2 regions of the Romboutsia sp. LXY-2 genome follow, and region 1 is predicted to be linked to the other one. Evidence: a T-box and tRNA genes for the amino acid it is inferred to sense, from the RefSeq annotation. Region 1 holds a T-box; the other holds one or more tRNA genes.
What was found. A T-box is a leader RNA that pairs with one kind of tRNA and senses whether it is charged. The one in region 1 lies ahead of leuS (leucine--tRNA ligase), so its partner is inferred to be a tRNA-Leu.
Positions count from the first base shown of each region.

Region 1 (26,351 bases):
TATGTATCTTAGAAATGGTGAGTCTTTTACGGTTAAAGAATTGTTAGAAAGTTTATTAGTCCATTCATCAAACGATGTTGCCTATGTTCTAGCTAATTATGTAAGTGGCTCAATAGAAAAATTTGTAGAGCTAATGAATAACGAAGCAAAATCAATAGGAGCAAAAAACACTCACTTTAATAATCCACATGGATTACCTGATGAAAATCATTATACAACAGCTTATGATATGGCACTTATGGCTAGAGAAGCCATGAACAATAACATTTTTAGAGAAATGGTTAATTTGAAATACGTTAAATATAAGCCTAATGAATTTTATGAGTATGAAAGATCATTTCTTAATAGTAACAAATTTTTTAATTCATCTGAGAAGATAAATTATAAAGGCCAAGAAATCCCAATTAAATATGACATTGTGGATGGTATTAAAACTGGCTTCACTGATGATGCTGGAAGATGCCTTCTATCTAGTGCAGTAAAAGATAATATGAGAGTAATATCTGCAGTATTTAAAACAGTGGGAAATGATGTTTATCTTGATTCTAGAACTCTAATAGATTATGGGTTAGATAATTTTAAGTCAGCTACTATAGTTAACAAATCAGACTTTACTGATAGTATTGACGTTAAATTTAGCAAACAAGGCAAATTAGTTTACGAACCTGCACATAGCTATAAAGTTGTACTTTCAAAAAAAAGTAAAGTAGATGATTATAAAACTAATGTTAAGCTGGATAATATCAACTTACCAATAAAAAAAGGTGATAAAGTTGGTACTTTGGAAATTTATAAAGATAATACCCTTGAATCTAATATTGATTTAATTGCAACCGACAATGTAAATAGTATTTTTTCATTTATAACAGAGAATAAAGCTTTTTTAAACATACTTAAGCTAGCTGTAATTGTTATAATCATACTTACAATAATAGTTGTAATACTAATAATTCGAAAAAATATCAGAAGAAAAAATAGAAAAAATAGAAAAAATATATATAATATAAATTATAATAAAAAGAAAAGAAAATAAATAAAAAAGAGGAAAAGCAATTTAATCTGCTTTTCCTTATTTTTTTATTCAAGTAATTCATTTGAATTTAGTTTCTCGTGTTACATGTATTTATTATGCATTTTTACATTTTTGTATCAAAGGTTACAGACTTTTTCTGCTCAAACAGTTATAATTCAATAAGATATTTTATATTTATTTAATATGACCTTGGAGGTAGAATTATGAGTTGCGGATGTGCTAATACAGATAAAAATAATGGTAAAAGTGTTGTTGATTTAGTTAGAAGTAAAGGAAAAGACACTTTTCCTCTAAGAACTCCATTAGAATTAAAATGTTCTAATTGCGAAAATACTTTTACTATGAATACTCATGTAGACAAGTGTCCACAATGTGATATGGTTTATGGAGTTACTCCTTGTAGCTCTCATGATAAAGGAAATGTAAAACCAGCAGGAATAAATTATTAAAAAAAGAGGTTTACTGTTTTCACAGTATACCTCTTTTTTATTATCCGAATATTTTAGTTGTTAAAGAACATCCAGTACAAGTAGCAGCAACTCCACCTAATGCAGTTTCTCTTAACTCCATTGGTAATGTCTTTCCTACTTTGTACATAGCTTCAACTGTTTCATCAAATGGTATTATGTTTAATATTCCAGCTAAGCATAATTCAGCTGATATTAAAGCATTTGCAACACCTATAGCATTTCTACCTTGACAAGGTGCCTCAACAAGACCTGCTATTGGGTCACATACAAGTCCCATAACGTTTTGTAAACAATGTGATGCAGCATGTACAGCTTGCTCTACAGATCCACCCATCATTTCTACAACACCAGCAGAAGCCATTGCAGCAGCTGCACCAGTCTCAGCTTGACATCCACCTTCAGCTCCTGAAACAGTAGCATTTCTAGTTATTATTACACCTATAGCAGATGCAGCAAATAAAGCATCTATCATTTCATCATCACTGAATCCATATTCTTTTCCTATTGTTACAACAGCTCCTGGTAATATACCACAAGAACCTGCTGTTGGAGCAGCAACTATAAGACCCATAGAAGCGTTAACTTCCATTGTTCCCATTGCAGCAACCATAGCTTTATTCATTAACTCTCCACATACACTTCTTCCAAGTCCTCTGTATTTAGTTAATTTCTTAGCTTCTCCACCTATAAGTCCACCCATAGATTTTATATCTTCTTCAACAGCTTTTTCAGTAGCTGCTTTCATTATTTCTAAACTTACTGCCATTTTTTCTCTTACTTCTTCTTTAGTTACACCTAAAAGTTCTGCTTCTCTAGCTATACATATCTCACTCATAGACATGTTAAATTCGTTACATTTTTCTAATAATTCTGCTCCGCTTGTGAAGTTATATTTCATTTTTCCTGTCTCCTTACTAATTAGAATTTATCTAGTACTACAACCTTAGCCACAACTTCAAATTTCTTTAGTTGATCTATAACATCTGCTTCTAATTGATCATCCGTTTCTATAGTAACAAATGTATATTCTGATTTAGCTGGTTTATTTGTTGACATTGTTGCTATGTTCTTATTGTTATGAGCAAGTAATCCTGTTACGAAAGATACTGCACCCGGTATATCTTTTATTTCTAATACTACAGCAGCTCTTGACCCGTTAAAGTCTAAAGCTAATCCATCCATCTCTGTAAGTTTTATGTTACCTCCACCTATAGAAGCACCCATTACATTTGATTCAGAACCATCTTCTAATGTCATTAACATCTTAACTGTATTAGGATGTACATTATCTCCTAAATCACTTTTTATGAATTCGAATTTAACACCTTGCTCAGCTGCTAATTCAAATGAATTCTTTATTCTTGCATCATCTGGTTGGAATCCTAATATACCACCAACTAATGCTTTATCGGTACCATGACCTTTATAAGTTTCTGCAAATGATCCATGTAGTAAGAATTTTACTTCCTTTACAGGTTTACCTGCAATCTTAGATGCAATCTTTCCTAGTCTAGCAGCTCCTGCCGTATGAGAACTAGATGGTCCTATCATGTTAGGACCTACGATATCAAATACACTATAATCTTTAGCCATTATGTTACCTCTTTCCTTGAAATGTCTCTTAAATTTGTTTTTAAAATTTTATTTAATGTCAACTATTTAAAAATTAATTTAAAAAGCATCTAAATTGTCAAACGCTTACCTAATACTTATAGTATGTTTAAAAATTAATTTTATATTTATATAAATAGTATTTATCTTTGTCAAACATATATGCGCATTTCTTCGACATATATATTCATTATTATATAAAAAATTTTCACTTTTGAAAACTACTTTTTCTAATTTTATTATTTCTAATTATTTCATTTTAAAAATATTACAATTTTCTTAAAATTCGACATTTTTCGCGCAAATTTGTGAATTTAAAATGGCTAGTCTTTCAACTAGCCATCTCTTTAATTATATTACAGCTATTACTTCTATTTCTACCTTAACATCCTTAGGTAATCTTGCTACTTCAACACAAGCTCTAGCTGGCTTGTTTTCACCGAAGAATTCAGCATATACTTCATTTATAGCTGCAAATTCGTTCATATCTTTTATGAATACTGTAGACTTAACTACATGAGAGAAATCTGCTCCAGCTTCTTTTAATATAGCTTCAACATTTTTTAAAGATTGAGCTGTTTGAGCTTTAACATCTCCTTCAACTATTTCCATAGTTTCTGGTACGAATGGAACTTGTCCTGATACGAATATCATGTTTCCAGCTTTAACAGCTTGAGAGTATGGTCCTATTGCTTTAGGAGCATTTTCTGTATGTATTATTTGGTTTTTCATTTGTAATTCCTCCTTGAGTTATAAATATTCAATTATAATTATATATTAGTGTCTTTTTATTGTATATAATTTTTTTGCAGGTAAAAGAATTAGTTTTTGACAATTTTTTTACCTGCATAATTTTTTATTATTACATTTCTATAATTTTAAATCCGTGTTCAGTTACAGCATTTTTGATTTTTTCTATATGCTCATGGTTAAATGTTTCTAATACTAACTCCGCACTTTGAGTACCTAATGCACCACCAGTAGAAAGTCTTGATATGTTAGCACTTAGTATATTTCCATCATTTGAACTTATTATTCTAGTTAATTCTGCAAGTCCGCCTGGTTTATCTTGTATAACTGTATTGAATGAATATCTTCTTCCTTCTTTAGCTAAGGCAGTTCCTATTACTCTGTATAATGTGTTAACATCTACATTTCCTCCAGATATTACACAAACTACATTTTCGTCTTTTGATGGTACATATTTCTTACTTAAAAGAGCTGCTGTACTAACTGCTCCAGATCCTTCTGCTACTACTTTTTGATTTTCCATTAAATATAGTATTCCTTGAGCTATTTCAGCTTCCTCTACTACTACTACTTCATCAACTAATTCTTTTATTATTTCAAATGTCTTGTCTCCTGGTGTTTTAACAGCTATACCGTCTGCTATAGTTGTATCTTTAAATGCAGTAGTTACTTGTCCTGCTTCCATAGATGCCTTCATTGAAGGTATATTAGCAGTTTGAACTCCTACTATTTTAACGTTAGGATTTAAAGCTTTTGCTGCAACAGCAATCCCAGCTATTATTCCTCCTCCGCCTATTGGACATATTATTGTATCAACTTTACTATCTAATTGTTCAAATATTTCTAATGCGATAGTTCCTTGTCCAGCTATAACATGTTTGTCATTAAATGGATGTAAGAATGTAGCCCCTGTTTCTTTTTGTATTTCAACAGCCTTAGCATATGCATCATCATATACTAATCCATTTAATACTACTTCAGCTCCATATCCTTTAGTAGCAGTAACCTTTGCAAGTGGTGCAGTTGAAGGCATAACTATTGTAGCGTTTATTCCACTCATTCTTGCACCTAGTGCAACACCTTGTGCATGATTTCCTGCACTTGATGCTATTACACCTTTTGCTTTTTCTTCTTCTGTAAGATTTGCTATCTTGTTGCATGCTCCCCTAACTTTAAAAGAACCTGTTTTTTGTAAATTTTCACATTTATAATATATATTAGCACCAGTCATCGTACTAAGTTTAACGCTTTCCAATATATCAGTTTTCTTTACAATATCCTTTATCGTTTCTCTTGCTTCTCTAATGTCTTGTAATGTCACATATTCCATTTTAGTACTCTCCTATAAAATGAATTTATTTTTATTTCTAACAATTGCTATTTTATATGCTTTTTTTATAAAAATCAATATGAAAACGCTTTTTTGTAATTTTTTTACTTGTCGAAATTCATATAAAAGTGTAATAATTGATAACGTTTTTAAGCATTTTATTCATTTTATTTTATTTAATTAGATAATTTTATAGTTTATCCTTAAATTTATTACAAATAATGAATATTTTACTTTATCATATTTCATTTTAAAAGTTATAAAATATAAACATATTTTTATTTTTAACAATTATCAATTTTTTATTATTATAAAAATTTATAATTCATTTAATATAAATCCACTTTTTTCTATATCTTCTTTTATTTTTTTAATATGATTATGATCAAATGTTTCTAAAGTAAATTCCGCCATTTGTTTTCCTATTTCTCCACCCGATGATAACTTAGATTGATTTGCATTTAAAATATTCGCATTGTTTTCACATATTATTTTAGCTAGTTCGAAAAATCCACCTGGTTTATCTACCATTATAGTACTAAATGAATATCTTCTACCCTCTTTAGCTAGTGCACATCCTATAACTCTATACAGTGTATTTACATCAACATTTCCCCCAGATATAACACAAACTACATTTTCATCTTTTGAAGGTACATACTTTTCACTAAGTAACGCTGCTGTACTAACAGCTCCTGATCCTTCTGCTACTACTTTTTGGTTTTCCATTAAGAATAACATCCCTTGAGCTATTTCACTTTCTTCTACAACTACTATCTCATCAACTAGCTCTTTTATTATTTCAAAGGTCTTATCTCCTGGAGTCTTCACTGCAATACCATCTGCTATAGTCGGTGCATTAAAGGCTGTAGTCACTTTTCCATTTTTCTTTGATTCATACATTGATGGAATGTTTGAAGTTTGTACACCAACAATTTTAACATCAGGATTTATAGCTTTTGCTGCTACTGCTATTCCTGCTATTATTCCACCTCCACCTATTGGACATATTATTGTATCAACATTATTATCTAATTGTTCAAATACCTCAAGAGCAATTGTACCTTGACCTGCTATTACATATTTATCATTAAATGGATGTAGAAAAGTTGCATTACTTTTTTCTTGAATTTCAACAGCTTTAGCATATGCATCATCATACACCTCACCATGTAAAACAACTTCTGCTCCATAGCTTCTTGTCGCTGTAACCTTAGCTAATGGTGCAGTTGCTGGCATTACTATCGTGGCATTTATTCCACTCATTTTTGCACCAAGTGCAACCCCTTGAGCATGATTTCCTGCGCTTGATGCTATTACACCATTTGTTTTTTCTTCTTCTGTGAGATTTGCTATTTTATTACAAGCTCCCCTTATTTTGAATGAACCTGTTTTTTGTAAATTTTCACATTTATAATATATATTTGCACCTGTTTTAATACTTAATTTTGTACTTTCTAGTATATCAGTTTGTTTTACTATACCTTTAATTGTATCCCTTGCTTCTTGAATGTCCTTTAGTGTTATGTTTAACATAAAAATCCCCCTTGTAAAACGTTTTTTTGTCACTTATATGATATACCATCTATAATCAATTTACTAGATAATATTTTATTATTTGATATTTTTTAAATCTATTTTTTGAGTTACTATCCATCATAATTTCATGATACGTAAAAAAGCCTTCAAAGATGTACATATTGTACATACTTTAAAGGCTTATAATAAATTTTTTTTATTATTTTACAACTATATTAACTAGTTTCTTAGGAACTGCTACAACCTTAACTATTGTCTTTCCTTCAACTAATGCTTTTATTTTTTCATCATTCATAGCTATTGCTTCCATTTCTTCTCTTGAAATGTTAGCACCTATGCTTAATTTTCCTCTTACTTTACCATTTATCTGAACTACAACTTCTATTTCATCTTTAACTAAAGCTGATTCATCATATTTTGGCCAAGATATATCAAAGATACTTCCTTCTTTACCTATCATCTTCCATAATTCTTCACCTATATGAGGAGCAAATGGAGCAAGTATAGTTATTATATTTTCTATACCTTCTTTTATTACTGCATCATTTCTATTATCTAACTCTTTGTACTTGTACATTTCGTTTATTAATTCCATTAATGCAGATATAGCAGTATTGAATCCAAACTTTTCATTTAAGTCTTCAGTAACTTTCTTTAATGTAGCATTGATTGTGTATCTCATAGCTTTATCTTCTTTAGTTAAATCACCTAAAGTAGCATCAGACTTAGCTATATCTTTTAATTCATCTACTAATCTATATACTCTGTTTAAGAATCTGAAGCATCCTTCAACACCTTGATCTGACCATTCTAAGTCTCTTTCTGGTGGTGCTGCAAATAATACGAATAATCTAGCTGTATCAACTCCGTATTCTTCTATTATTTCTACCGGTGCAACAACATTTCCTTTTGACTTACTCATCTTAGTTCCATCTTTTAGAACCATACCTTGAGTTAATAAGTTCTTGAAAGGCTCCTTGAAATCTAACATTCCCATTTCATTAAATGCCTTTACAAAGAATCTAGCATAAAGAAGATGTAGGATAGCATGCTCTACTCCACCTATATATTGGTCAACTGGCATCCAGTTGTTAACTGCATCTTTACCAAATGGTTCTTCAGTATTTTTAGGATCTATATATCTTAAGAAATACCAAGAAGAATCTACGAAAGTATCCATTGTGTCTGCTTCTCTTCTAGCAGGCTTTCCACAACATGGACAAGTAGCATTCATAAATGTTTTTGATGTTGTAAGTGGTGATTCACCTTTACCTGTAAACTCTACATCTGTTGGTAATAATACTGGTAAGTTTTCATTCTTTTCAGGAACAATACCACAGTCTTCACAATATAATACAGGTATTGGACATCCCCAGTATCTTTGTCTTGAAAGTAACCAGTCTCTTAATCTATAGTTAACTGTTTTCTTTCCTCTTCCCATTGCTTCTATTTTTTCTATTATTGCATCGAAAGCTTTAGATGCATCCATTCCATCAAATTCCGCTGAGTTTACCATTATGTTATCTTCATTTATTACTTCAACTACTTCTAAGTTATATTTAGCTGCAAATTCAGAGTCTCTTTCATCATGTGCTGGAACTGCCATAACTGCACCTGTACCATAGTCAGCAAGAACATAATTTGCTATCCATAATTGAACTTTCTTTCCGTTTAATGGGTTTATAACATATTTACCTATGAACATTCCTTCTTTTTCAACGTCGCTTGAAGTTCTTTCTATTTCAGTCATAGTATGCATCTTTTTAACAAATGCATCTACAGCTTCTTCATAGTCTGTTCCAGCAACTAATTCCTTAACTAGTTCATGTTCTGGTGCAAGTACCATGTAAGATACTCCATATGTAGTATCTGGTCTAGTTGTAAATACTGTTATAGACTTGTCACTTCCATCTATATCGAAAGTTATTTCTGCTCCAGTACTTTTTCCTATCCAGTTCTTTTGCATTGTTTTAACTTTATCTGGCCAACCATCTAAAGTATCTATATCTTGTAATAATTCTTCAGCAAAGTGAGTAGTTTTGAAGTACCATTGTTCTAAGTCTTTCTTTACTACCACTGAATCACATCTTTCACATGCACCTTGTACAACTTGCTCATTAGCAAGAACTGTTTCACAAGATGGACACCAGTTTACGAAAGATTTTTTCTTATAAGCAAGTCCATGTTCTAACATCTTTAAGAATATTTGTTGAGTAAACTTGTAATATTCTGGTGTAGATGTAGCTATTTCTCTATCCCAGTCAAAGCTAAGACCTAAAGTCTTTAATTGCTCCCTCATATCCGCTATATTTTCCATAGTCCACTTATCTGGATGCACACCATGTTTTATAGCTGCATTTTCTGCAGGAAGTCCAAATGAATCCCATCCCATTGGATGAAGTACATTGTACCCTTGCATCTTTTTAAATCTAGCAACAACATCTCCTATAGAATAGTTTCTAACATGACCCATATGTAGGTTTCCTGATGGATAAGGGAACATTTCTAATGCATAGTATTTAGGTTTACTAGTATCATTAGTATCTGTTTTGTATTGTCCATTTTCTTCCCAAGTTTTTTGCCATTTTTGCTCAATTTCATTTGGCTTATAAACGCTCATCTTTTATCCTCCTATTATTTTACTTCCTAAACTATATTCGTTATATTATCCATAATTTTATAGTTTTAGTAGTTTATGATTTTATTATTGTAATAAAAAAATCCTCAATCACTAAACTTACGTTTAGGGACGAGGATTATATTCGCGGTACCACCCTAATTAGCCTTAAAAAAGACTCTCTTAGATAGTTTTTATGCCAACTACGGCTAAATAGATTTCATCTAGCAAGTTCAAAGTTATTTTTTATTAGTTCACACCATCCACTAACTCTCTGAAAAAATATAATCTTTTACTACTCTAGTCTATTTATAAATATTTGAATTTTTTTAATTTATAATAAATTATATTATCATTATTATGCTAAAGTGTCAATATCTACGTAAGGAGCATCTTTCCATAATTTTTCTAAGTTATAGAATCCTCTATTTTCTTCGTTGAATACGTGAACTATAACATCACCATAATCAAGAAGTACCCAAACTTGAGAATCGTATCCTTCTTTTCCTCTTGGCTCTAATCCAAGCTTAGTTAATTCATCTTCTACATTATCAGCTATAGCTTTTACTTGTCTTTGAGAAGAAGCTGTAGCTATTACAAAATAATCACATAAACTTGAAACTTTACCTATATTTATTATAGCTATATCTTGCCCTAATTTATCATCTATTGCATCATATATAACTTTTGTTATTTGTTCTACTGTCATATTATTTCCTACCTTTCCTAATTTTAAGCACATTTAATAATTATACCATAAATACTACTTTATACACTAATGTATTTTTATTATTTATTTTCTTTCTTTAAAATATCACTTATTATGTAGTTTCTAGCACTGACAGTTCTTGGATGTATCAGTTGATTATTGTCTATTACAAATTTTATAGTATTGTCAAATGAAACCAACAACGCTCTATCTAAATCTTTTCCAAAAGTAAGCTCTCTTAGTCTACCTACTATTGGAAATTTTCTACCTTCTTCTATTAAATCCGCAATATATATTATTTTTTCTAGCATACTCATATTTTCTCTACCTGTAGTATGATATTTTATTGCATTAATTATATCTTCATCATCCACATCAAACTCATACTTAGCAATATATGACCCTATTACACTATGAGATAATGCAGAACTCCCTTCTTCTAATTCATCTAAATATATTTCATATTTTTCAACATAATCACATCTTGTTTTTTTATCTAGGTATTTTGCACAGTCATGAATTAATCCAGCTAAGTAAGCCTTCCCTGGATCTACATTGTAAATTTCACTTAACTTTACAGCACAATTAGCTACATTTATCGAGTGATTCATTCTTACCTGTGGTAGCATTAAATTTAATTTTTCATTTATCATTTCTAAATTCATCTACTCATCTCCACATTTATATAATTTATTTTTATTCATATATTCTTCCACGTTCTCTGGAACTAAATATCTTACTGATTTACCTTCTTTTAATTGATCTCTAATATACGTTGATGATATATCCAGTGAAGGAACATATACACTTATAATATTAGCATCATACTTTTTTATTAATGTTTCAATTTTTTCTTGTGCTTTTAGTAAACTAATACCCGGCCTTGTTGCTGCAATAAATGTTGCTAGCTTAAAGTTCTCTTTTACATTTTTCCAATTTTCTATGTCACAAATTGCATCTGCACCAGTGATAAAATATATTTGAGCATTTTCATAAGTTTTCTTTAAATATTTTAGAGTGTCTACTGTGTAAGTTTTTTTATTTCTTTCTATTTCAACGTCTGATACTAAAAAGTCTTCATTACGACATGTTGCAAGTAGAACCATGTTATATCTGTCATATTTGTCAGTAACGTTTTCTACCTTGTGAGGAGGGTTCCCCGATGGTATAAAAAGTATCTTATCTAATTTATATTTATCTCTAATAAACTCTGCTGTAGCTAAATGAGCATAGTGTATCGGGTCAAATGTACCTCCCATTATACCTAACTTCATTTTGCTAGTATCCTTAGTAAATCTATCTAGCTTAAGGCTATTTTCCAACTGAGATTTATTAACTAGATCATTAATCCTCATAGTTTGTCTCCTTTATTGCAATTATAATACTATTGTATCACTTTTTTTTATTTATTAAAGATAATAAATACTTTTTTTAGTATATAATTATATTTATAATATTAAAAAATACTTTAAAAAATAATTTTTTAACATACTTTCACTTAATATATTTTACTTTTATATAAGTATTTTTATATAATAAGTTTCAAATTATAAAGTTATGTTATTTATGGTATTATAATTTCACATTAAAGGAGATTTATCATGGCAATAATTACAAAAATCGAAGCACAAAAGAAAAATGACGATAGAGTTAATATATATGTTGATGGAGAATTTTTTATAGCTATATTTAAAGAATTGGTTTTTACATATAATATAAAAAAAGGCGATGTAATCGACCAAGAACATTTACATTCTATACTTAGCGATGAAATGTTTATTAAAGCGAAAAACAAAGCTTTAAGCATACTATCTAAGGCTGATCAATCAGAAAAAAAAATAAAAGAAAAACTATCCGATGATTACGAAGAAGAGTGTATAGAACAGGTTATTGATTTTTTAAAAAAATACAATTTTATTAATGATTCTCTCTTGGCTCAGAAAATAGTTAATACAAATGTAAATTTAAATAAATGCGGTAAAAATAGAATAAAGCAAAACCTTTACAATAAAGGCATTGACAGAGATGAAATTAATAATGCAGTTAATGAAATTGATAGCGATGTAGAATTTGAAAATGCAATGTATTTAGCTAAAAAAAGATACGACAGAGTAAAAAATGAAGATTCAAGAAAAATATATCAAAAAATTTCTCAACATCTTGCCTACAAAGGCTTTGATTATGATATTATTAAAAGGGTTTTAAATAAACTGCTAAATACTAGTGAGTATGATATATAAGCAATATGCTATAATATTACTAATTGATTCTGTTAGTAACAGGAGGATTTTTTAATGAAACTTATTGTAGGAATACTTAGTTTTGTTTTAGGTATATATAACGCAATTCAACTATATAAACAAGACAGCGTAAAATAATTATATTCTAAGAAGGGATAAATAAATTTATGATCAAATCATACATTTATTTATCCCTTTTATTTTAATAAAAAATTTAATTTATATAATATATAGACTATAATACTTTAGAAATAATATAGTCAATTAGTTCTAGCAATATCAATATATAAAATAATTTTCTATGTTTAATAAATATTAGTATGTATAGCGTTACTCCTGTTATTGCAACAAAAATTAATAACTGCATTATTTTTGACTCTTCAGATTCTAACGCTTTATCTATAAGAGGTTCTATTTTTATGGATTTTATTGAAAGAAAAATATTGATACATCTATCTATAGCTATTAGTGCCAAAAAAATTGCTTTTGAGTTATAAAATAGAACTGTATAAATAGGGATTATTAATATATCTTTCCAAAGCATAAGCTTGAGCATTTTTTCATCATTGCATTTAGTCATGTATTTCTCCTTTGTTATCTCTATAACATTAATTATATATAATATTTATGGATTTTACAAATTTAAGTAATATAAATAACATACAATTTAATAAATTTTTTTTATAGTTTTATAGCATACTATATCCTATACTTATAATTATACATATATTTTACTTTTATCTTCAAAGGAGATTAATTATGATAGATTTAATTTTACTTGGCTGTGGTGGTAACATGCCCATGCCTAACAGGTTTTTATCTTCACTTTTCATAAATTATAAAGGTAGAAAAATACTTTTTGATTGCGGAGAAGGGACTCAAGTTTCCATGAGGATGAAAAACTGCGGTTTTAAAAATGTAGACTTAATATTTATTAGTCACTTACATGGAGATCATATAGTTGGTCTTCTAGGATTACTGTCTACAATAGGTAATAGTTCTCGTACAGAAGACTTAACTATTGTTGGTCCATATGGAATAAAAGATGCTATGAAGGCTATAAGATTATTAATAGATTATTTACCCTACAAAATTAATATTATTGAAAATCCTCAAGGAAGTTTTTCTTTAGTTAATGATCATCTTAAGGATATAGAAATAAACGCAACTAAACTTGATCACTCCACAGAGTGTTTAGGTTATAGCTTATATATTAAAAGAACGCCTAAATTTAATATAGAAAAAGCTATGTTAAATAATGTTCCTAAGTTACTGTGGCAAAAGCTTCAATGTGGTAATAGCATGGTATTTGAAGGAAGAGAGTATTTCCCTGATATGGTTTTGGGAGATGATAGAAAGGGTATTAAAATTAGCTATATTACTGATACAAGACCTGTTTTTTCAATCCCAGAATTTATTGCTGGCAGTAATGTATTTATATGTGAAGCTATGTATGGCGATGATATGGATATCTCTAAAGCTGTTAAAAATAAACATATGACATTTAGAGAAGCTGCTAATCTAGCTAGACTAGGTAATGTAGATACACTTTTATTAACACACTTCAGCCCTTCTCTAGAAAATCCTAATGAATACTTAGAAAACGCTACAAGTGTATTTGAAAATACTATAATTGGATATGACAGGCTTCAGTTAAAACTACAGTTTAAAGACTAATATATTTTATTTTCATTCAATTTCTAATTTATTAACAAAAAGGAGAAGTTTGATTTAAAATCACCCTTCTCCATTATTTTATAATTTATTATTTACAAACATTACCTGCAACGTTTAAAACGTCCCAAGTTCTAGCAAATGGTGGCGCATAACATAAATCTAGCATTCCTAATTGGCTAGTAGTTAGTTTACCAAATATAGCCGCCGCTATAACATTAGTTCTCTGTACAGAATCTTTAAATCCTGCAACTTGCCCACCTAAGATAACCTTAGTTTTTGCATCATAAACAAGTTTTACATATATTTTATTTCTGCCTGGATAGTAGTTAGTTTGGTTAAAATCAGATATAAACTTAACTTTATAATCCAATCCTAATTTTTGTGCACCTGCTTCTGTTATTCCAGTTGCAGCTGCTTCCATATCCATAACTTTTATACAACTTGATGATAAAGAACCTTGGAATGCATTATTTTCACCAGCTAAGTTTTCTCCGACTATTCTACCTAGCTTGTTTGCTCCTGTAGCTAAAGGTACATATACATCTTGATTACTTACTATATTTTTGATAGTAGCACAGTCACCTGCTGCATATATATCTTCTACTGAAGTTTTACCGTATTCATCAACTATTATAGCTCCATTAGGTAACATTTCTATACCAGTTTCTTTTAAGAATGCTGTATTTGGTCTTACTCCGGTTGCTATTATAACAACATCAGCATCTATTTCACCTTTGTTTGTTATTACCTTTTCTACTTTTGTTTCTCCTACAAATTCAGAAGCTATTTCTTCTAATCTTAAGTCTACATCATGATTTCTTATTTCTTCTTCTAATACATCAGTAATCTCTTTATCAAATACTTGTGGTAATATTCTATCTTCTAATTGTATTACAGTCGCATTCTTTCCTAATTTTTTAGCAGCTTCTACAGCTTCTAATCCTATGAATCCAGCACCTATTATTACAACATTTTTATTTTCTTCTTTGTTTAATAGTTCCTTTACTTTTATCCCATCTTCTAAGCTTTTTAATGTAGATACGTTTTCAAGCTTAACATTCTTTATAGGAGGTATTATACCACTCGCTCCTGTTGCTATCATTAGTTTATCATAAGAATCTTCGAAAGTTTCTCCTGTTCGTACATTTTTTACAGTTATTTTCTTTGCGTTAGAATCCACATTTGTAACTTCGTGGAATATATTCAAGTCAATTCCTGACTCTTTAAACTTTTCTGGACTTCTAGCAATCATGTTATTTGCATCATCAAAGAATCCTCCAACAAAGTATGGTAATCCACATGCCCCAAAAGATACTACATCCGTTTTTTCATATACTACAACTTCATATTCTGGTTTCATTCTTTTTAATTTTGCTGCAGCACTCATACCAGCAGCTACACCACCGATTATTATTACTCTCATTATTGTCCTCCTCAAATAAGTCACTTAATATTAATTAAGCATTTTAATAAATATACATTAATATATATAGTAATATAGTTATTATCTTAACATTTTTTAAACTTTATATCTATATTAATATAATTATTTTTTACATTTTTAGGTATCTATTTTTCGTATACTATCTGTCTATCTATTTATTTTTATCTGTGTTCATTGACATCTAATCATTATTGTCATCTTTTTATCTCTATATATACCCAAAACAATAAGAAAATATATTTTTTTCTCATTTTAACATTTTATTACTTTTATCTCAATAAAATATTTTAATGGTATTACTTTTAACGTAAAAAGACACCTGTATTAACAGATGCCTATTTTAACTAATATTATCTTACAGATTTTTTAGTTGGTTTTCCTTTTTTAGTCACATTTGCTTGCTTAACTTTAGCTTTTGCTTGCTCATGTCCTGGGAAGAATATCTTTGGTTCTTCATTATTCTTTTTATATACAGTAAACTTAGATCCTATAGCTTGAACAAATTCCGCTCTTAAAGCTTCACATACTGCATTTGCAGTTTCTTTAGTATCTAGACCTGCATTTTCAAGTATAGTAACCTTAACTAGTTCTCTAGTTTTTAACATATTATCTAATTGATCTAAGAAGCTTTCTGTTACACCTTCTTTACCTATTTGAGTAGTAGGTTTTAAAGTGTTAGCTAAAGATCTTAAGTATGCTCTTTGCTTTCCTTTTAACATTTTGTCACCTCGTATCTTAAATCCTAGTTGTAGAATTCAAATTCTATTTCGTAAATTCTAACTGTATCTCCATCTTCTATACCCATTTCTCTAAGTCTATCGAATACACCTTGGCTTTCCATAGCTTTTTGGAAGTATTGTAGAGATTCCATATCATCAAAGTTAACAGAGTACATAATTCTTCTAAGTGATTTACCTGTAACAACATATACTCCATCTTCTATTTCTATTGATAAACCTTCATCTTCTTTTATATCTAATTCTGGTCTATACATTTCTTCTTCAGAAACTAACTCAATTTCTTCAGCTTCTTGTAATAACTGAGAAACATATGCTATAACGTCATCAATTCCTTGACGTGTCGCTGCTGACATTTTGAATACTTTGTATCCTCTGCCTTCTAGCTCGTTTTTAAATTCTTCAAATATACTCTCATCTTCTAATATATCTATTTTATTAGCAACGACCACTTGAGGTCTTGAAGCTAATTTTTCGTTATACATTGCTAATTCTGAGTTTATTTTGTCAAAATCTTCTAAAGCATCTCTACCTTCTATACCTGATATATCAACTATATGTATTAAAACTTTAGTTCTTTCAACGTGTCTTAAGAAGTCATGACCAAGTCCAACTCCTTCAGCGGCACCTTCAATAAGTCCCGGTATATCCGCTAATACAAAACTATCTCCAAACTTAGTTTGAACAACTCCTAAATTTGGCGTTAATGTTGTAAAGTGATAATTAGCTATTTTTGGCTTAGCTGCAGTTACAACTGATAAGAAAGTAGATTTTCCTACGTTAGGGAAACCTAAAAGTCCCACGTCAGCTATCATTTTAAGCTCAAGTGTTACCCATCTTTCTTGTCCATCTGTTCCAGACTTAGCAAAAGCTGGAGCTTGTCTTACTGCATTAGCAAAGTGTTGGTTACCTTTACCACCTCTACCACCTTTTGCAATAACAGCTCTATCGCCTTCTTCTTTTAAATCCGCTAATATTAAATTAGTTTCTTCATCTCTAATTATTGTTCCTGGAGGTACCTTAAGTACTAAGTCATCTCCATTCTTTCCTGCTCTTCTTCCTTTTGTTCCATCTCCACCAGGCTCGGCATGGTACTTTCTTTGATATTTAAAATCCATAAGAGTTCTAAGACCTAAATCAACTTCAAATATTACACTTGCACCATTTCCACCGTCTCCGCCTTCTGGTCCACCAGCTGGAACGTATTTTTCTTTTCTAAAAGCTACCGCACCATTTCCGCCATTTCCGGCCTTAACAAATATTCTAGCTTTATCTATAAACATATTAATCACCTACTTGATTAAAACTTTTTTTATTTATTATCTCCAATAATACGAAGATAAATACTTTTATCTCTATTTACAAGAAAAAGGAGTGCAGATACACTCCTTTTTTAATATATTACTCAGCTATTGAAACTGGGTATACACTAACTTTCTTTCTTTTCTTATCTTTTCTTTCGAATTTAACAGTACCATCAACTAATGCAAATAAAGTGTCATCGCCACCTATACCTACGTTAGTTCCTGGATGTATCTTAGTACCTCTTTGTCTTACTATTATACTTCCAGCAGTTACTAATTGTCCGTCGTATCTCTTAACACCTAATCTCTTAGCTATAGAATCTCTACCGTTTTTAGAAGACCCTACCCCTTTCTTAGATGCAAGTAACTGTAAGTTCATTTTTAACATATGGAGTCACCCCCTACTTTTTTAAGATTTTTATATTTTTTGGGTATTCCCGTTTAATTTCTTGAATAGCTAATTGAAAATGATTTAATAGTAATTGAGAGTCTTTTATAAATGCATCTTTAACAACACATTCTATATGACCTTCTTGTCCAACTACTGTTTCAAATTCAACTTTAACTAACTTGTCTAAAGAGTTTATTACAGCAATACTTTGAGAAGTAGCTGCAGCACATACTATATCATATCCGATTTCGGCATAGTCAGCATGTCCCTTTAAACAGAATCCTTTAAGCAAAAAGTCATCGTTATAATAATATTTTACTTTTATCATCCTACAATTAAGCGTTTATCTTTTCGATAACTATCTTAGTGTATGGTTGACGATGTCCTTGCTTTCTTCTGTAGTCTTTCTTAGCCTTATACTTGAAAACTATTATTTTCTTAGCTTTACCTTGTTCAACAACTTTAGCTTGAACAGAAGCACCTTCAACAACTGGAGATCCTACTACTAACTCTCCATCTTTAGTGCAAGCTAATACTTCGTTTAAAGTAACAACATCACCTGCGTTAGCTTCTAACTTTTCAACGAATAAAACATCACCTTCAGAAACTTTATATTGCTTTCCACCAGTCTTTACTATAGCGTACATTAAATACACCTCCTCGGTCTTAAACTCGCCATAAAAGGTACCTTCTAAGAGGTTTATGACCTTTCCTGTGCGGCATTACAGTTATTAATAATACTCTTTTTTTGTCGTTTTGTCAACTAAGTATTAAAAATAATATTTAATTTTTTGTTACTTAATGTATTGCTAGACTCTAGCACTAAGATTATATCATACTTTTTACTTATTTTATCAATTATATCCATAAAATTTTTATTTATAATTAAATATTCATCTTTATTCATTTCTATATTAATTTTTTTGTAATTTGTATGTTCTTTAATTCTCATTACTTCTTTCTCAATATCATCTAAAATGCTATTTATCGATTTTGTAGTAGCACTACCTTCACAATCATTACACTGTGTTAAATAATATTTATCTATTGAATCTTTATCTCTTCTTCTCGCAACTTCGACTAACCCAAGTTTTGTCATACCTAAGACTTCTGTTTTTCTTTTTTCTTTTTTAAGTTCTTCATCTAGTACCTTTAACACTTCATCCTTGTATTGCTTTTTATGCATATCTATAAAATCAATTATTATTATTCCACCTATATCTCTAAGCCTTAGTTGTCTTGCTATTTCAATAGCTGCCTCTAAGTTTGTTTTAAAAACTGTCTCATCTAACTTTATACTTCCTGTAAATTTTCCAGTGTTAACATCAATAACAGTAAGGGCTTCTGTTCTTTCTATAATTAAATAGCCTCCACTTTTTAACCAAACCTTTTTATTTAAAGTTTTTTCTATTTCATTTGATATTCTATGTAAGTCAAATATATCTTTATTTTCTTCTAATATTAACTTACTTATATATTCTTTGTTAATATTTTTTATTATTCCTTTTAACTCTTCATATTTTTCATTACTATTAGTTATTATTTTTTCTACTTCATCATTAATATTATCTTTTACATATTTAGTTGCAAAATCCATTTCTTGATAAAGTAATTTAGGTCCTATACCTAGTATATATTCTTTTGAAATCTCTTCATATTTCACTCTTAACTCGTCTATATCAGCTTCTAGTTCTTCTATACTACAACCTTGAGCTTCTGTTCTTATAATTAATCCTAATTTATCTTTATTTATAGAATTAGCTATTTTTTTTAGTCTAAATCTTTCTTTTTCATTGGTAATTTTATTAGAAATAGTTACTCTATCATTAGAAGGTATATAAACTAAATATCTTCCTGCTAAACTTATTTCTGTATTAAGTTTTGCACCTTTTGTTCCTATCTCTTCTTTATTGATTTGCACCAATATATCCTGACCAGCTTTTATTTCTTTGTTATTTTTTAGTTGTAAGTATGCTAGCTTTTCAAAACCAATATCTATAAAACATGCATCTATTCCTGGTAATACTTTTTTTACTACTCCCCTATATATATTTGAAACTGTCTTACTTTTGATATTATCCTCTATTAATAATTCCATTAGTTTATCATCTTCTATTATTGCAGTTTTTTGTGATGATACTAAAGATTCAATTACTATTTTTTTCATTATTTCACTTCCTAAGCTTATATATTTATAACTATTATTATAACACTAATCAAATACTTTATTACATTTTAAAAGGTGGGCTAAGCGCCCACCTTTTTTATAATCTACATAGGAGAAACTAACTGCCCGTCTTCTACTACATATAAATCTCTTCTTAATATGTCTACATCTAGTGGATCCATTTCTATTTCTAACATTCCTAATATTTTAGGTATAAATATATTCGTATTTAAGTTAGCTTTAGATCCTGTTGCTATCGTTGCTTCAAGAGTAATGTTATTACCTTCTAAGCTTAATATGTCAAAAGTCTTTATCATTGGTCTAATATCAGACTCTACCATTCTACCTTTTTTATTTTTCTTTGTTATTATTATTTCCTCTTGGCTCATAAAATCTAATAACTTACCTTTAACATATTCTTTTGATAAAGGCTTATCTAACTCTATATTAAATATATATTCACCATATTCTATAGTTGATGCTAACGAAGGAGTTTGAGGCGTTATTTCTTGCGCTTTTATAAACTCAATTCCTACAGGAAGTGTACTATTTAATTTAGTTAATATTTCTTCTGCAGTAAAATCATCCTCTATTTCTATATCTACGTACTCTCCTTGACTTTCTGTACCAAGTGCTAAGGCATTCCCATAACTCATCTTAGGATGAGGATTAAACCCTTGAGAATGTGATACATTTATTTCAGCTCTTCTACAAGCTCTTTGTAATAGTCTTTGTAAATCAAGATGTGATATGTATATCATATCTCCTTCTTTTTTAAACTTAAGTCTTATTATTTTACTCATATTAACATAACCCCCTTCCGATGTCGTGTGCATTAATTCCACAACCATTACACTTGTGTCTACAATCTAAAGATATAGTATCTTCTTTAGCCTTATCATTTTCTCTTATTAAGAACTTTTTGCTAACACCAACATCTATATGATCCCAAGGGAATACTTCATCATATTCTCTATCTCTATGAGCATAGAATTCTATAGAAAGACCGTTCTTTTCCATAGCTTCTTTCCATGTATCTAAGCTAAAGTATTCTGACCATCCATCAAACTTAGCTCCAGCTTTAAATGCATCATAAATTACTTTACCTATTTTTCTATCTCCTCTAGCTATTACAGCTTCCATTAAGCTTGTTTTAGAGTCATGGTAATTGTATTTTATATTTCCATTCTTTAATTTTCTTACTAAATGTCTTTGCTTTTCAACTACTTCTTCAGTAGTATCTTGTCCATGCCATTGGAAAGGTGTAAAAGGCTTCGGAACGAATGTAGATGTACTTACAGTAACTCCAAATGCTCTTCTTATCTTTCCACCATGTACACTTCTATAAGTGTCTATAACATCATATGCAAGGTTTGCAATACCATCTAAATCATCATATGTTTCAGTAGGGAGACCTATCATGAAGTATAACTTAACGCTATTCCATCCCATTTCAAATGCTTTTCTTGTTGCATTTGCTAAATCTTCTTCTGTAACACCTTTATTTATAACATCTCTAAGTCTTTGAGTTCCGGCTTCTGGTGCAAAAGTAAGTCCAGATTTTCTTACTTGTTGTATCTTTTCCGCTATCTCCATAGAGAAGTTATCTAATCTTAATGATGGAAGTGATATACCTATATTCTTAGTAGCATATTCTTCTACTAAGTGATCAGTAAGCTCTGATAATTCACTATAATCACTAGTACTTAATGAAGATAATGATATTTCATCGTAGCCAGTATTTTTAATAAGCTTCTCTACTATTTCCTTTAATCTATCAACGCTCTTTTCTCTTATAGGTCTATAAATCATTCCTGCTTGACAGAATCTACACCCTCTTGTACATCCTCTAAATAGTTCTAATACTACTCTATCATGTACTGTTTCTATATATGGAACTATAAGCTTCTCTGGATATTCAACAGTCTCAACGTCTTTTATTATTCTCTTATGTGGCTTAGCCGGTATATTATCTCTATTTGGCACAACTTCCTTTACAGTGCCATCTTCATTATATGTAACATCGTAGAAACTTGGTATATAAACTCCTTCTATCTTAGATATTCTATATAAGAAATCTTCTCTAGAAGTTTTGTTTTCTTTCCAAGCTTTATATTCATTTATTACTTCTAAGTTAACTTCTTCACCTTCTCCTAGTATTACTATATCTACGAAGTCAGCTAAAGGCTCTGCATTATATGCGCAAGGTCCACCTACCATTACAAATGGATCTTCTAACTTTCTTTCTTCTTTTAATAGAGGTATATTAGCTAAATCTAATATATTTAATATGTTCGTGTAAGAAAGCTCATATTGTAGTGTAAATGTAACAAAATCAAAGTTTGTTATCGGCTCTCTTGATTCTAAAGCAAACATTGGTATGTTTCTTTCTCTCATCATTTTTTCCATGTCTACAGCAGGTGAGTATACTCTTTCACAGTATACATTTTCATTCTTATTAATAACATGATATAAAATATGACTTCCTAAGTGACTCATCCCAACTTCATAAAGATCCGGGAAACATTGAGCATATCTTATTAAGTCATTATTACTAGTATCTTTATGTATTGAGTTTACTTCATTACCAAGATATCTAGCAGGTTTTTCTACTTTTTTAAGAATTCTTTTTAAATCTACTTTTTCGTTCATTTATTATGAAAACCTCCAGTAAGTTTATTGTTTATAATTTATTTAAGCATAACTATTATTATACACCATATGATATTATGTATCAAAATTTTATTATAATTTCATTAAGACTTCAATTTAATATTATTTTTTAAATACATAATAATACTATTTTCTAGTTTTTCCAATTTGTTATATTAATATAGTAATAATTTGTATTTTTTTTATCTTTCTTCTCTAAATTAGAGTTATAATAGACTTAGTGAATATATAAATTATCTCAGTGGCAATATATACCTATGATATTTTTTGTTTATATGTTTTAGAACTAAAAGATTGGGTATACAATATGCATGATGAGAATTTTAGGAGGTTATTAAATGAATAATGTATTCGAAATAAAAAAAGATATTTACTTTACTGGTGTTGTAGATAAGGATTTAGAAGTATTTGACATAATAATGGAAACTGAGTTTGGTACTACTTACAATTCATATATAATAAAGGATGAAAAAACTGTTTTATTCGATACTGTAAAGCCTAATTTTAAGGATGAATTTATAAGCAACATAGAAAAAGTAACTAAAGTAGAAGATATTGACTATGTAGTTGTTCACCATACTGAACCAGACCACGCAGGAAGCTTAAAGTATATATTAGATTTAAATCCTAATATAGAAGTATATTGTACAAAAGCTGCAAAATTATACCTAGATGGACAAATAAATAAGCCATTTAAGTGCCACGTGATAACTGATGGCGAAGTATTAAATATAGGTAAAAGAAATATAAGATTTATAACTGCACCTTTCTTACACTGGGCTGACACTATGTTTACTTATGTTGAAGAAGATAAAACTTTATTTACTTGTGATGCTTTCGGATGTCACTTTGCTAGTACAGATGCTAAGGCTGTTGAAAGTGAAGATTACTTAAAATCATCTAAACATTATTATGACTGTATAGTTAAGCCTTTTGCTAAACACGTATTAAGCGCTATAGACAAAGTTGTAAACTTAAACATTGATTTTGATACAATATTAACTTCTCATGGACCAATATTATCTCAAAATCCTATGGATGCTGTTAAGAGATACTTAGACTGGTCAACAGAAGTTATGAACACTACAAACCAAAATCAAGCAGCAGTATTCTATTTATCTGCTTACAGCAATACTTTAGAAATGGCAAAGAATATAGAAAAAGGACTACTTGCTGAGGGTGTTAAAGCTAAATTATATGATTTAGAAACTATGAGTTTAAAAGAAATGCATGATACTGTAGTAATGTCTAAAGTAATAATATTAGGTTCTCCTACTATAAATAAGACAATGGTTAAACCTATGTGGGATTTATTCTCTGTAATAGATCCAATGGCTAACCAAGGTAAGATAGCCGGAGTATTCGGTTCTTTCGGATGGAGTGGTGAAGGTATAACAATGGCTGAAGGTATACTAAAAGCTATGACTTTCAAAATGCCTATTGAAAGCTTAAAGAAAAAATTCTCTCCATGTACTGAGACTTTAAATGATTGTTTTGAATTTGGAGCTAGCTTTGGAAAATTATTAAAATAATAATCATATAGAACTATATAAATTTAATATTAAATTTATATAAAAAAAAGCATGATAGTTTTATCATGCTTTTTATTTATTAATTATTAAACTCTTTGGCTTTTAGTTTTTCTTACCTCTCTCCAAGAAAGTTCCCCTCTATCTAAGGCTTTTATAAATATTTCAGCCGAGGCTAAATTTGTAGCTACTGGTACATAATATACATCACATAATCTAATTAAAGCTTGTATATCTGTCTCATGAGCTTGAGATGTAAGTGGATCCCTTAAAAAGATTACTAAATCTATGTCCTGACTAACAATTAAAGATCCTATTTGTTGATCTCCACCAAGTGGGCCTGAAGCTAACCTATTAATATTAAGACTAGTTTCATCCATTATTCTCTTACCTGTTGTCCCTGTTGCATAAAGACCATACTTTTTAAGTATCTCTTCATACCCTATACAAAATCCCACCATAGTATTTTTCATTTGGTCATGTGCTACTAATGCTATATTCATATACCCCTCCATTTATATATTAAAAGTTTATTTTTTTCTTTCTCATACATACATTTAGTACTAATCCTAAATTGGCCATAGAAGTTAGTAAAGAACTCCCTCCATAACTAATAAATGGTAATGTAACCCCTGTGACAGGTATTAAAGCAACCGTCATACCAATATTTTGAATTACCTGATATGCAAACATGCTCATAACCCCTATTACAATCAAGGTTCCATAAAAATCCTTCGCCTCTCTGGCTATATAAATCATCCTCGTTAAAAATAGAATATATAAACCTATTACAGCAATCATACCAATTGCCCCTAGCTCTTCACCTATTACAGCAAATATAAAATCACTATCTTGAACAGGTAGATATCCTTCCTGATTTTGAGTTCCATTATATAATCCCTTACCTGTCGGGCCACCTGACCCTATAGCAATAAGAGACTGCATTACTTGATAATTACCTTTTAAAGTAACATCCTCAGGATTTAAGAATGCTTCTATTCTATCTTTTTGATGTGGAGCCATTAACATATACATTACAGGCAGTGATACTAAGAATATAATTGCAGCCTTCTTAATTAATCCTATATCTAAACCTGCTGTAAATAGCATTCCTAAGATTATACAACTAAAAACTATAGCGGTACCTAGATCCGGCTGCGCAAATAACAATCCAATGAAAGGTATAGCATATATTACTACAGAAATAATCTCCTTTAAGTTATTAAGCTTTCCCCTTTTAGATTCTACTATTTTTGCATAACTTAATATAAATGTTAATTTTACTAACTCTGATGTTTGAAAATCTAGAGGACCAAGTTCAACCCAAGATCTAGCTCCTCCTCTTTCTGCTCCAATACCTGGTATTAAAACAGCAACTAATAATATTAAACCAATTACATATAGGCCCTTATAGTACTTACCCAATACATTGTAATCTATTAATAATATTAATACTATCATACCAAGGCCTAACGCGAAAGCTATACCTTGCTTTATTAACTGAGAGTAACTACCTGATTTATTTGCATGAGTAGCACTACTTAAAACAACTAGTCCAAAAGCAAATATAGCCATAACTATTAAAATAAGCTTCCAATCTATCTCTTTTATTAACTTTATGGTTGACTTATAATCGATCAAAATATCACCGTCTTTCTTACTTTTAGAAAATTAAATAAGGGGGCATAGCCAATAAGGATACCCCCCCTTTAAAATCCAATCTACATTCTTCTATCTTTAATATGCTTTAAAGGTATATTGGCAACCAAAGCTGACACTGGCATATCTTCTTGATCCCCTCTAGACTTAGACATTTTTATTTCAAGTCCAGTCTCCTCTATTTCAGCATAATTAGAAATTACTTTTAAAATATCTGTCTTTATCATATCTAAAAGTTGTGGAGAACAATCCACTCTATCATGTACTAAAACTAACTTTAGTCTTTCTTTAGCTACAGACTTACTAGTTTTGGCATCGTTAGAAAAAACTTTAAATATATCTAACATGGATAATATCCCCCTTTACTACTTGGCCATACCAAACATTTTCTTAATTTTACTAAAAAATCCACTTTCAGTTTCTATTTCTTCCATCGGTATATTTTCACCCAATATTCTCTTACTAATGTTT
Region 1 is NZ_JBKFGI010000006.1:436,981-463,331, forward strand. Features, by position in the region: gene ACI48P_RS13260 (D-alanyl-D-alanine carboxypeptidase family protein) at 1-1,033, shown strand, start outside; gene ACI48P_RS13265 (hypothetical protein) at 1,237-1,482, shown strand; gene sdaAA (L-serine ammonia-lyase, iron-sulfur-dependent, subunit alpha) at 1,523-2,401, opposite strand; gene sdaAB (L-serine ammonia-lyase, iron-sulfur-dependent subunit beta) at 2,422-3,096, opposite strand; gene ACI48P_RS13280 (RidA family protein) at 3,466-3,846, opposite strand; gene ilvA (threonine ammonia-lyase) at 3,977-5,194, opposite strand; gene ilvA (threonine ammonia-lyase) at 5,513-6,730, opposite strand; gene leuS (leucine--tRNA ligase) at 6,933-9,353, opposite strand; T-box leader at 9,476-9,663, opposite strand; gene rsfS (ribosome silencing factor) at 9,709-10,059, opposite strand; gene yqeK (bis(5'-nucleosyl)-tetraphosphatase (symmetrical) YqeK) at 10,140-10,724, opposite strand; gene nadD (nicotinate-nucleotide adenylyltransferase) at 10,725-11,414, opposite strand; gene recX (recombination regulator RecX) at 11,661-12,299, shown strand; gene ACI48P_RS13320 (hypothetical protein) at 12,535-12,879, opposite strand; gene ACI48P_RS13325 (ribonuclease Z) at 13,059-13,976, shown strand; gene ACI48P_RS13330 (CoA-disulfide reductase) at 14,065-15,399, opposite strand; gene ACI48P_RS13335 (YhbY family RNA-binding protein) at 15,771-16,139, opposite strand; gene obgE (GTPase ObgE) at 16,163-17,440, opposite strand; gene rpmA (50S ribosomal protein L27) at 17,559-17,849, opposite strand; gene ACI48P_RS13350 (ribosomal-processing cysteine protease Prp) at 17,863-18,180, opposite strand; gene rplU (50S ribosomal protein L21) at 18,188-18,499, opposite strand; gene ACI48P_RS13360 (Rne/Rng family ribonuclease) at 18,616-20,019, opposite strand; gene ACI48P_RS13365 (TIGR03936 family radical SAM-associated protein) at 20,124-20,822, opposite strand; gene ACI48P_RS13370 (TIGR03960 family B12-binding radical SAM protein) at 20,824-22,671, opposite strand; gene ACI48P_RS13375 (FprA family A-type flavoprotein) at 23,031-24,224, shown strand; gene ACI48P_RS13380 (methylglyoxal synthase) at 24,311-24,724, opposite strand; gene rodA (rod shape-determining protein RodA) at 24,744-25,862, opposite strand; gene minE (cell division topological specificity factor MinE) at 25,943-26,227, opposite strand; gene minD (septum site-determining protein MinD) at 26,246-26,351, opposite strand, start outside.

Region 2 (7,162 bases), on a different contig from region 1:
CTTGAAGTTGGATTAATAGGTGAAGCTTTTCAAGGTATAGGATTAGAAACAAATGCATTTGGTGTATTTTTAAATACTATACCATATAGATTTTATAATATATTAATACTTGCTTTTATAGTAATATCTGCTTTACTTATGAAAGATTTTGGACCGATGAGAAAGGCTGAAATAAGAGCAAGACAAAGAGGAAATACTGGAAGTGAAGTATCATCAACTAAAGATGAAAAGTCTGTAGAATCTGATTTAGAACCAAAAGAGGGCGTAAAATTAAGTATATGGAATGCAATAATACCTATAGGAACATTAATTGCTGCGGCTCTTGTTGCATTTTACTATAGTGGATACTCAAGTATCATGGGTGGAGATGATGCCACTTTAATATCAATATTTACAAATTCGCCATTTTCTTTTGAAGCTATAAAAGAAGCATTTAGTGCATCTGATGCATCTGTAGCATTATTCCAATCAGCTTTACTTGCAAGTGTGGTTGCAATAATCATGGCTGTAGGACAAAAAATATTCACAATATCCGAGGCAATAGATGTTTGGGTTGATGGTATGAAGACATTAGTAATAACAGGGGTTATATTATTACTTGCTTGGTCGTTAAGCTCTGTAATAAAGGAATTAGGTACAGCAAAATACTTAATAAAATTATTATCAGGATCATTCCCAGCATTCTTACTACCAAGTTTAATATTTGTATTAGGTTCTATAATATCTTTCTCAACAGGAACAGCTTATGGAACAATGGGTATATTAATGCCATTAGCAGTACCACTTGCACATTCTATAAACCCAGAAATGTCATTCATAATAGTTAGTACAAGTGCAGTATTAACAGGTGCCATATTTGGTGATCACTGTTCTCCAATATCAGATACAACAATATTATCTTCAATGGGTGCAGGATGTAATCATATTGAACATGTTAAGACTCAAATGCCATATGCTTTATTTGTAGGTGCGATTACAATTTTATTTGGATATATACCAGCTGGACTTGGGTTACCTATATATTTAGTATTACCATTAGCCTTACTTGCAGTATTTGTAGGAGTTCAAATACTTGGTAAGAGAATAGAAGAAGCTGACTTAGAGTTAGCTGAATAGTATATATATAATTAAATAAGATGATATAAAAATGTCTTAGTAAATTACTAAGGCATTTTTTATGCTTAAGTATATTATAATACTTCGAAAAATGTGGATAATTTCTGAACATAAGTAATATCAAAAACTGGCTTTGAACTTAAAAAAGATTTTGAGCAACGGACGAAGTCGCTCATATAAAGCGAATTTTTTATATAAATAAAATATAATTTTCATAGCTTATGAATTAGCGAAAGTATAATTAGTACTCAAAAACAACATAATAAACATATATTTATGAAAACAGTAAGAAGGAGTAAACTATGGCTTATATAAATTTTAAAGAGGAAAGAGCTAAAGTTAATAATCAGTTGGATAAAAGAAAACATAACAATGAAAACTTATATAATAATATATTGAAACATAAAGATTCCCTAAGTGGATATACACCTAGTGAAAGATACAGTTTTAAAAGCTATGAAGGAGATAGTTTTGGAAAAAAAGGAGTTTTAGGAGAAGAAGATTTTCATATTATTTGTAAAGAAGATATCGTTTGTACAAAATTTATTGACTGCAAATTTAATAATGTAAAATTCATAGACTGTAGATTTGTTGCATGTGTTTTTGATAACTGTGAATTTTGTGGTGGTGGGGTAATATTTGAAAACTGTTTTATGGTTAAGAAAGATAGTGATAAGCTTCCATCACTAAATAGAAAAGACAACTTGTCCACTAGTTTCAATAATTGTAATATTTATGCAAAGTTTTTAAACTGTGATATTTCCTTTGCAATAATAGAAAAAAGTAAAATAATAAATACCTCTTTTGAGCAAACATCTATGATTAGCTTAATATTAAGCAACTGTGAATTAAATAAGATTACTTTTGAAGATTGTGATTTCACAGGTGGGAAGATAGTAGCTTCATATATAGTTGATTTAACTTTTGATGACAAATATAGAACAAAGTTAGATGAAAAAAGTTTCTTTGATAAAATTGAACCTAGGGTAAAGGACAAATCTGAGTATGAAGGAATTTATATGACATATGAGACTTTAGCAAATAAATTTAAAGAAAATAATTTAAATAATAACTTTGGAGAATTCTATTACTTAGCGAAAGGAATACAAAGCAAATGTATATCTTTATTCCCTAGAATTAGAGCATATATATACTGGTTTACTTGCGGTTTTGGAGAAAGACCAGAATACGCCCTTTATTCAGGAATAGTAATAATATTTATATTTGCTATCTTATATTTGTTTACAGGCGTAGCCATTGATGGAGAAGAAGTTAGATATACTGTTAATACAATAGGAACACTTTCTTTAGCACAGTTTTTTAATGATATTAATGAAACTATAAATTTAAGTGTAGGTACATTTGGTGGACTAGGATGTATAAATTGTGAGCCAACTAAGGTTAGCTATTTCTTAACTAATATAGAAGTAATTATTGGAATAGTAATGATGGGGCTTGGTATAGGTACATTAACTAGGAAAATCGTTAGGTAGTTTATTTAAAATTAAACATTAAATTAGATTTTTAAAGATTACGGTTACAATACTATAAAACATATAATTCATTATGATAATATAAATATTATCATAATGAATTATTATAAATTTTGTTGCGGTTGATATGTATATGTGCTACTATTAACTTGTAATAAATATTGGCGGATGTGGCGGAATTGGCAGACGCACCAGACTTAGGATCTGGCGCCTATGGCGTGGGGGTTCGACTCCCTTCATCCGCACCATTGAAATACACGAAAAGATATTAGCCATTTAGCTAATATCTTTTTTGTTATAAATTAACGAACATATAAACAAATAATTGTTATAATTGTAAAGAAAGTAATTAACGATAAGTTATTTTATATAGTTATATTTACTAAAGAGGAGTATTAACAACATGTCTAACAATAATGTTATCACGAGTAAGTTGAACTTCTTTTAAAAGTCCACCATCACCATCAGGATTAATTAAGTTAAGGTTATCAATATACCCATCAGGTGTAACCTCTAATAATATATATCCACCAAGTTTTAATGTTTCCTTAGGTTTTTCCCATATTACAACGCCTTCAGAATTGCATTTTCCCTTCAATTTAACTTCATCTGTAAATTGTATATCTTCGGCAGTTAAATCTAAAATATAATTCTTCCACGTGATTTCATTTATAGGTAAATCAATTTCTCTAGCTAATATAAAAGTAATGTCAGAAGGATTATTGTCTAAATCTCCACCAATTATAGTTAAATCAACATGAATATCATTAGGATTAAATGTAGGTACAGCAGAACCTATTTTAAAGTTAGTAGAAAGAGTTTGTTCATCTGACTTTGGAAAACTAGGGTCAGTACTCATATAGAAGAAGTACTGGTTATTATAGTTAGGTGTTGCTGTGAATGTTGTAAAAAAATATGGCATAAAAGTAGTCGCATCTGGTTGGAGTATTACCGAACCTGTACCAACTAATGGATTAGAACCTGTTTTCTCAATCTTTATATAGTATTTAGTCGGTGAAAATATACGGTCAGCCACTAAGTTCTCAACATTAATTACAACATCTTCATAAGAACTATATACATTTTCTACCGAATAGATTAAGTCTATTTCTGGAACTGATGATACTGAAATTATGCAATAAGCTTTAAAGTTTCCATCTACGGTAGTAACTTCTATAGTAGCAAAATCTGGAGATATACCAGTTATTGTACCGCTAGAAGAAACTGTAGCCACAGATGTATCACTAGATGAGAATACTACGTCCTTAATAGTGGCATTATCTGGTTCAATAGTAGGTATAAGTTTTATACTATCACCTGCATAGATAGAATCAGAAAGTATATTTAAGGTTAATCCAGTTACAGGTATAGCTGTTTGAGAAGTATCAACTAATATAGTTAAAGTTGCAAGAAGATTTGTTTTATCAACTACTCCGGTTAAAGTGAAATTACCAGTAGCGTCAGATGGTACCTTAAATGTAGTTTCAACATAAGAGTCATTAAGTTTCCAAGTAACAGGCATAGGTACTATATAAGAATCACTTCTAACTACATTTGCTGTAGTTGGAAGTAATATAACTTCACCAAGAATAGCTTCTATGCTTGGGATAGGAACAATATTAGTTATTGTTAGTACTGATACATTTGTTTGAGCAAGATATGGTGATTCTGCACTAGAGGCATTTATTGTAGTATCCCCTTGTTCATGAGCAGTAACAATTCCAGTAGAATCAACGGATGCGATATTTACATTTAAAGATTCCCAAAGTACATCTTGGTTATTAGCATTAAGTGGAAGAACTTGTGCTTTTAATTTATAAGAATCACTAACTATTAGTCCTAAATCAGATGGATAAAGTGTTATGCCGGTAACTGATATGGAAGCAGAGGCATAAATAAGTGTTTCGATAATAAAACTAACATTACCTGGTAATTTGATTTCCTTATATGGAGTAATAAATCCAGGAATATCTTGGCATTGAATAACTAAATTACCGCTAGGTTCACAGGAAAAAGTAGCAACTCCATTAATAGTATGAATTGTTGTTATAATTCCATCTCGTATAAAGTTTACATCTATATCATTTGGATGTTCGTTATTATCTTCCCAAATAACAGATACTTGAACAGTTATACTTCCTTTAGAAACCTCACTACTATGTTTACCGCTACTACCTTGACCATTTTTACCATGGCCTTGCCCTTTACTACTGTGGGATTTTATAGAAGGGCTTAAATCAACAACACTAGATACTTGTGATAAAGTATAGGTTGCTACAAGAGGAGTTGTTGTTGGTTCAGTTTGATCTAATTGAATGTTGACAAAGTCATTAGTTATATCTAACACAACTCCTTTTGCGGTAGAACCATTAATAAGAGATAATTGGATTCGTTTTCCTAGATACTGAGAGATAACCGTAGTTAAAGGGTTGGTTTCTTTTTCACATCCACCATTATCCTTGTCATTTAAAGGTATAAAGCCTAAGATAGAATCTAATAAATAAATACCTATTTTGGTAGATTCTTTACTTTCCATATTAAGTTTAAGTTTAATGATTGTATCATCAATATATATTAGGGTACCTGTTATATTAGGTGGTTTTGCAGCAGGAGGAGACGCAGGTATTATTATTTGTATTTTTTTATTAATAAATGGAAGAAGAACCTCTTTTATTTCTGATGGACTTTTGGACAAAAATGTATAAAATAGCTTATAGAACTTAGATAAATAATTTGTGTATAAACAATCACAGTATGTGCAATTATGATGTTTACTATGATAACAATAAGATGAGTCATCAGTTTTCATTATATCACCTCATATAATAGATTATAAATATGGATAATATTTATATCATATTATATGAAAAATACAATAAAATGTTTAAAATATAATAAAATTTCCATACTAGGAAAAAAATCGACATAATTCTATTTCAAAGTAAGTATAATAAATTGAATATTAGACCACTATCATATGTATATAATTCAAAGATATAAAAATCAATGATTTACTTTATTTTATCAATAGACATAGAAACTTGATAATTAGCAAATGTGCTTATTTCATTTAAAATAGAATTAAATAAAATATTATCTAAAGTTTCAACTTTTAATAAGTAACAATAGTCAGCACTTACACTAAAAGCTTCAGTAATTTCACTATACTTATTTATAATTGACTTAATATTAATATGGTCATAACTGTTCATATAAGTTTTATAAATGAAGTATTATTATTTATCCCTAATTTATAATTATTTACATCAATAGTGAATTTTTCTATAGCGCTTTCATTAATAAGTTTATTAACTCTAGCACCTACAGCCTGGCCAGTCATATGTAATTTTTATCCAAGGTATCTGGAGGTTAATTTAGAATCGTCTTTTAATTCTTTAAGTATATTTAAATCTATTTCATCAATCTTCAAATTCAAATTCTTTATAAGTTTTTCATAATGAAAGTTTTATAACAATAACTTTTTCGTCACAAAATTGAAAAATAATATAAAAATATTATAATTTAATTATGATAAATAACAAAGTAAATTAAACATATTTACCTGATCTTTATCAAATAATAAAGTTATTTATAACATAAAAGGAGATATAAAAATGTGCAAAGTACTTTTAGTAATAGATTTACAAAATATTTTAAATGCAATAAAAAAGCAAAAGAGAATAATATACCAATAGTACACATTCGACATATAGCAGATCCTAGTTTAGGATTAGCGTCATTTTTCAATGAAGGAACAGTTGGAGCAGAAATACATACATAAATTTTACAAGCTGCACCAGAAGGTAAGATAGTAGTTAAAGTATATGCAGATGGATTTTATAAAACTGATTTAGAAAAAGTATTAACAGAACTTTTAGTATGTGGTATGATGACACAAGAATGTGTAACACACACTGCAATATCAAAATAAGCAGAAAAATATAATGTTAAAATACTACAAGATTGCTGTACAAGTATTAATGAATCGATACATCTGATAGGGCTTCATGCAGTATCAACTCGAATGGATTTAGTTGGATATAAAGAAGCTATTAATTATTATTTGGGATGAATATTTATGAATAGAATATTACTTTATTGAATTCAATAATAAATGTTATATAGTCGATCCAGGATATGAAAAAGAAAGATTAATAGATAAACATAAAAAAATAGCTAATATCAATAATGATATTAGCTATTTAACTATTTATTAAGCAGCTTGAGAATCGTTAGAGTTAGTTCCACGAACTATATCAGCAGTAGTTATTTTGTAGTTTTTGAATATTGCATGTCCTATAAATCCAGCAGCTATACTTACTAAAGCACAACCAGTAGCAGTTATTACAACTTTCATTGGATCATTGTAAGCAAACATAACAGCAAGACCAGCTATTGGAGTAGCAGTACCAGGAGACATGTTTGTTAATCCCATTAGAGATATTATAACCCCAGACATAGCACCACCTATAAAGTTAGTAACGTATACTGGTATTGGGTTAGCAGATATTAAGTCCGCTTGAGTTAATGGCTCTATAGCAACAGCTATGTTG
Region 2 is NZ_JBKFGI010000001.1:79-7,240, reverse strand. Features, by position in the region: gene ACI48P_RS00040 (Na+/H+ antiporter NhaC family protein) at 1-1,116, shown strand, start outside; gene ACI48P_RS00035 (pentapeptide repeat-containing protein) at 1,419-2,609, shown strand; tRNA gene ACI48P_RS00030 (tRNA-Leu) at 2,774-2,857, shown strand; gene ACI48P_RS00025 (Ig-like domain-containing protein) at 2,992-5,418, opposite strand; gene ACI48P_RS00020 (Lrp/AsnC ligand binding domain-containing protein) at 5,621-5,821, opposite strand; gene ACI48P_RS00015 (hypothetical protein) at 6,226-6,390, shown strand; gene ACI48P_RS00010 (isochorismatase family protein) at 6,391-6,540, shown strand; partial or broken gene ACI48P_RS00005 (PTS sugar transporter subunit IIC) at 6,823-7,162, opposite strand, start outside.
Region 2: it has a tRNA-Leu gene. The T-box ahead of leuS (leucine--tRNA ligase) is inferred to sense a tRNA for this amino acid. The anticodon was not compared.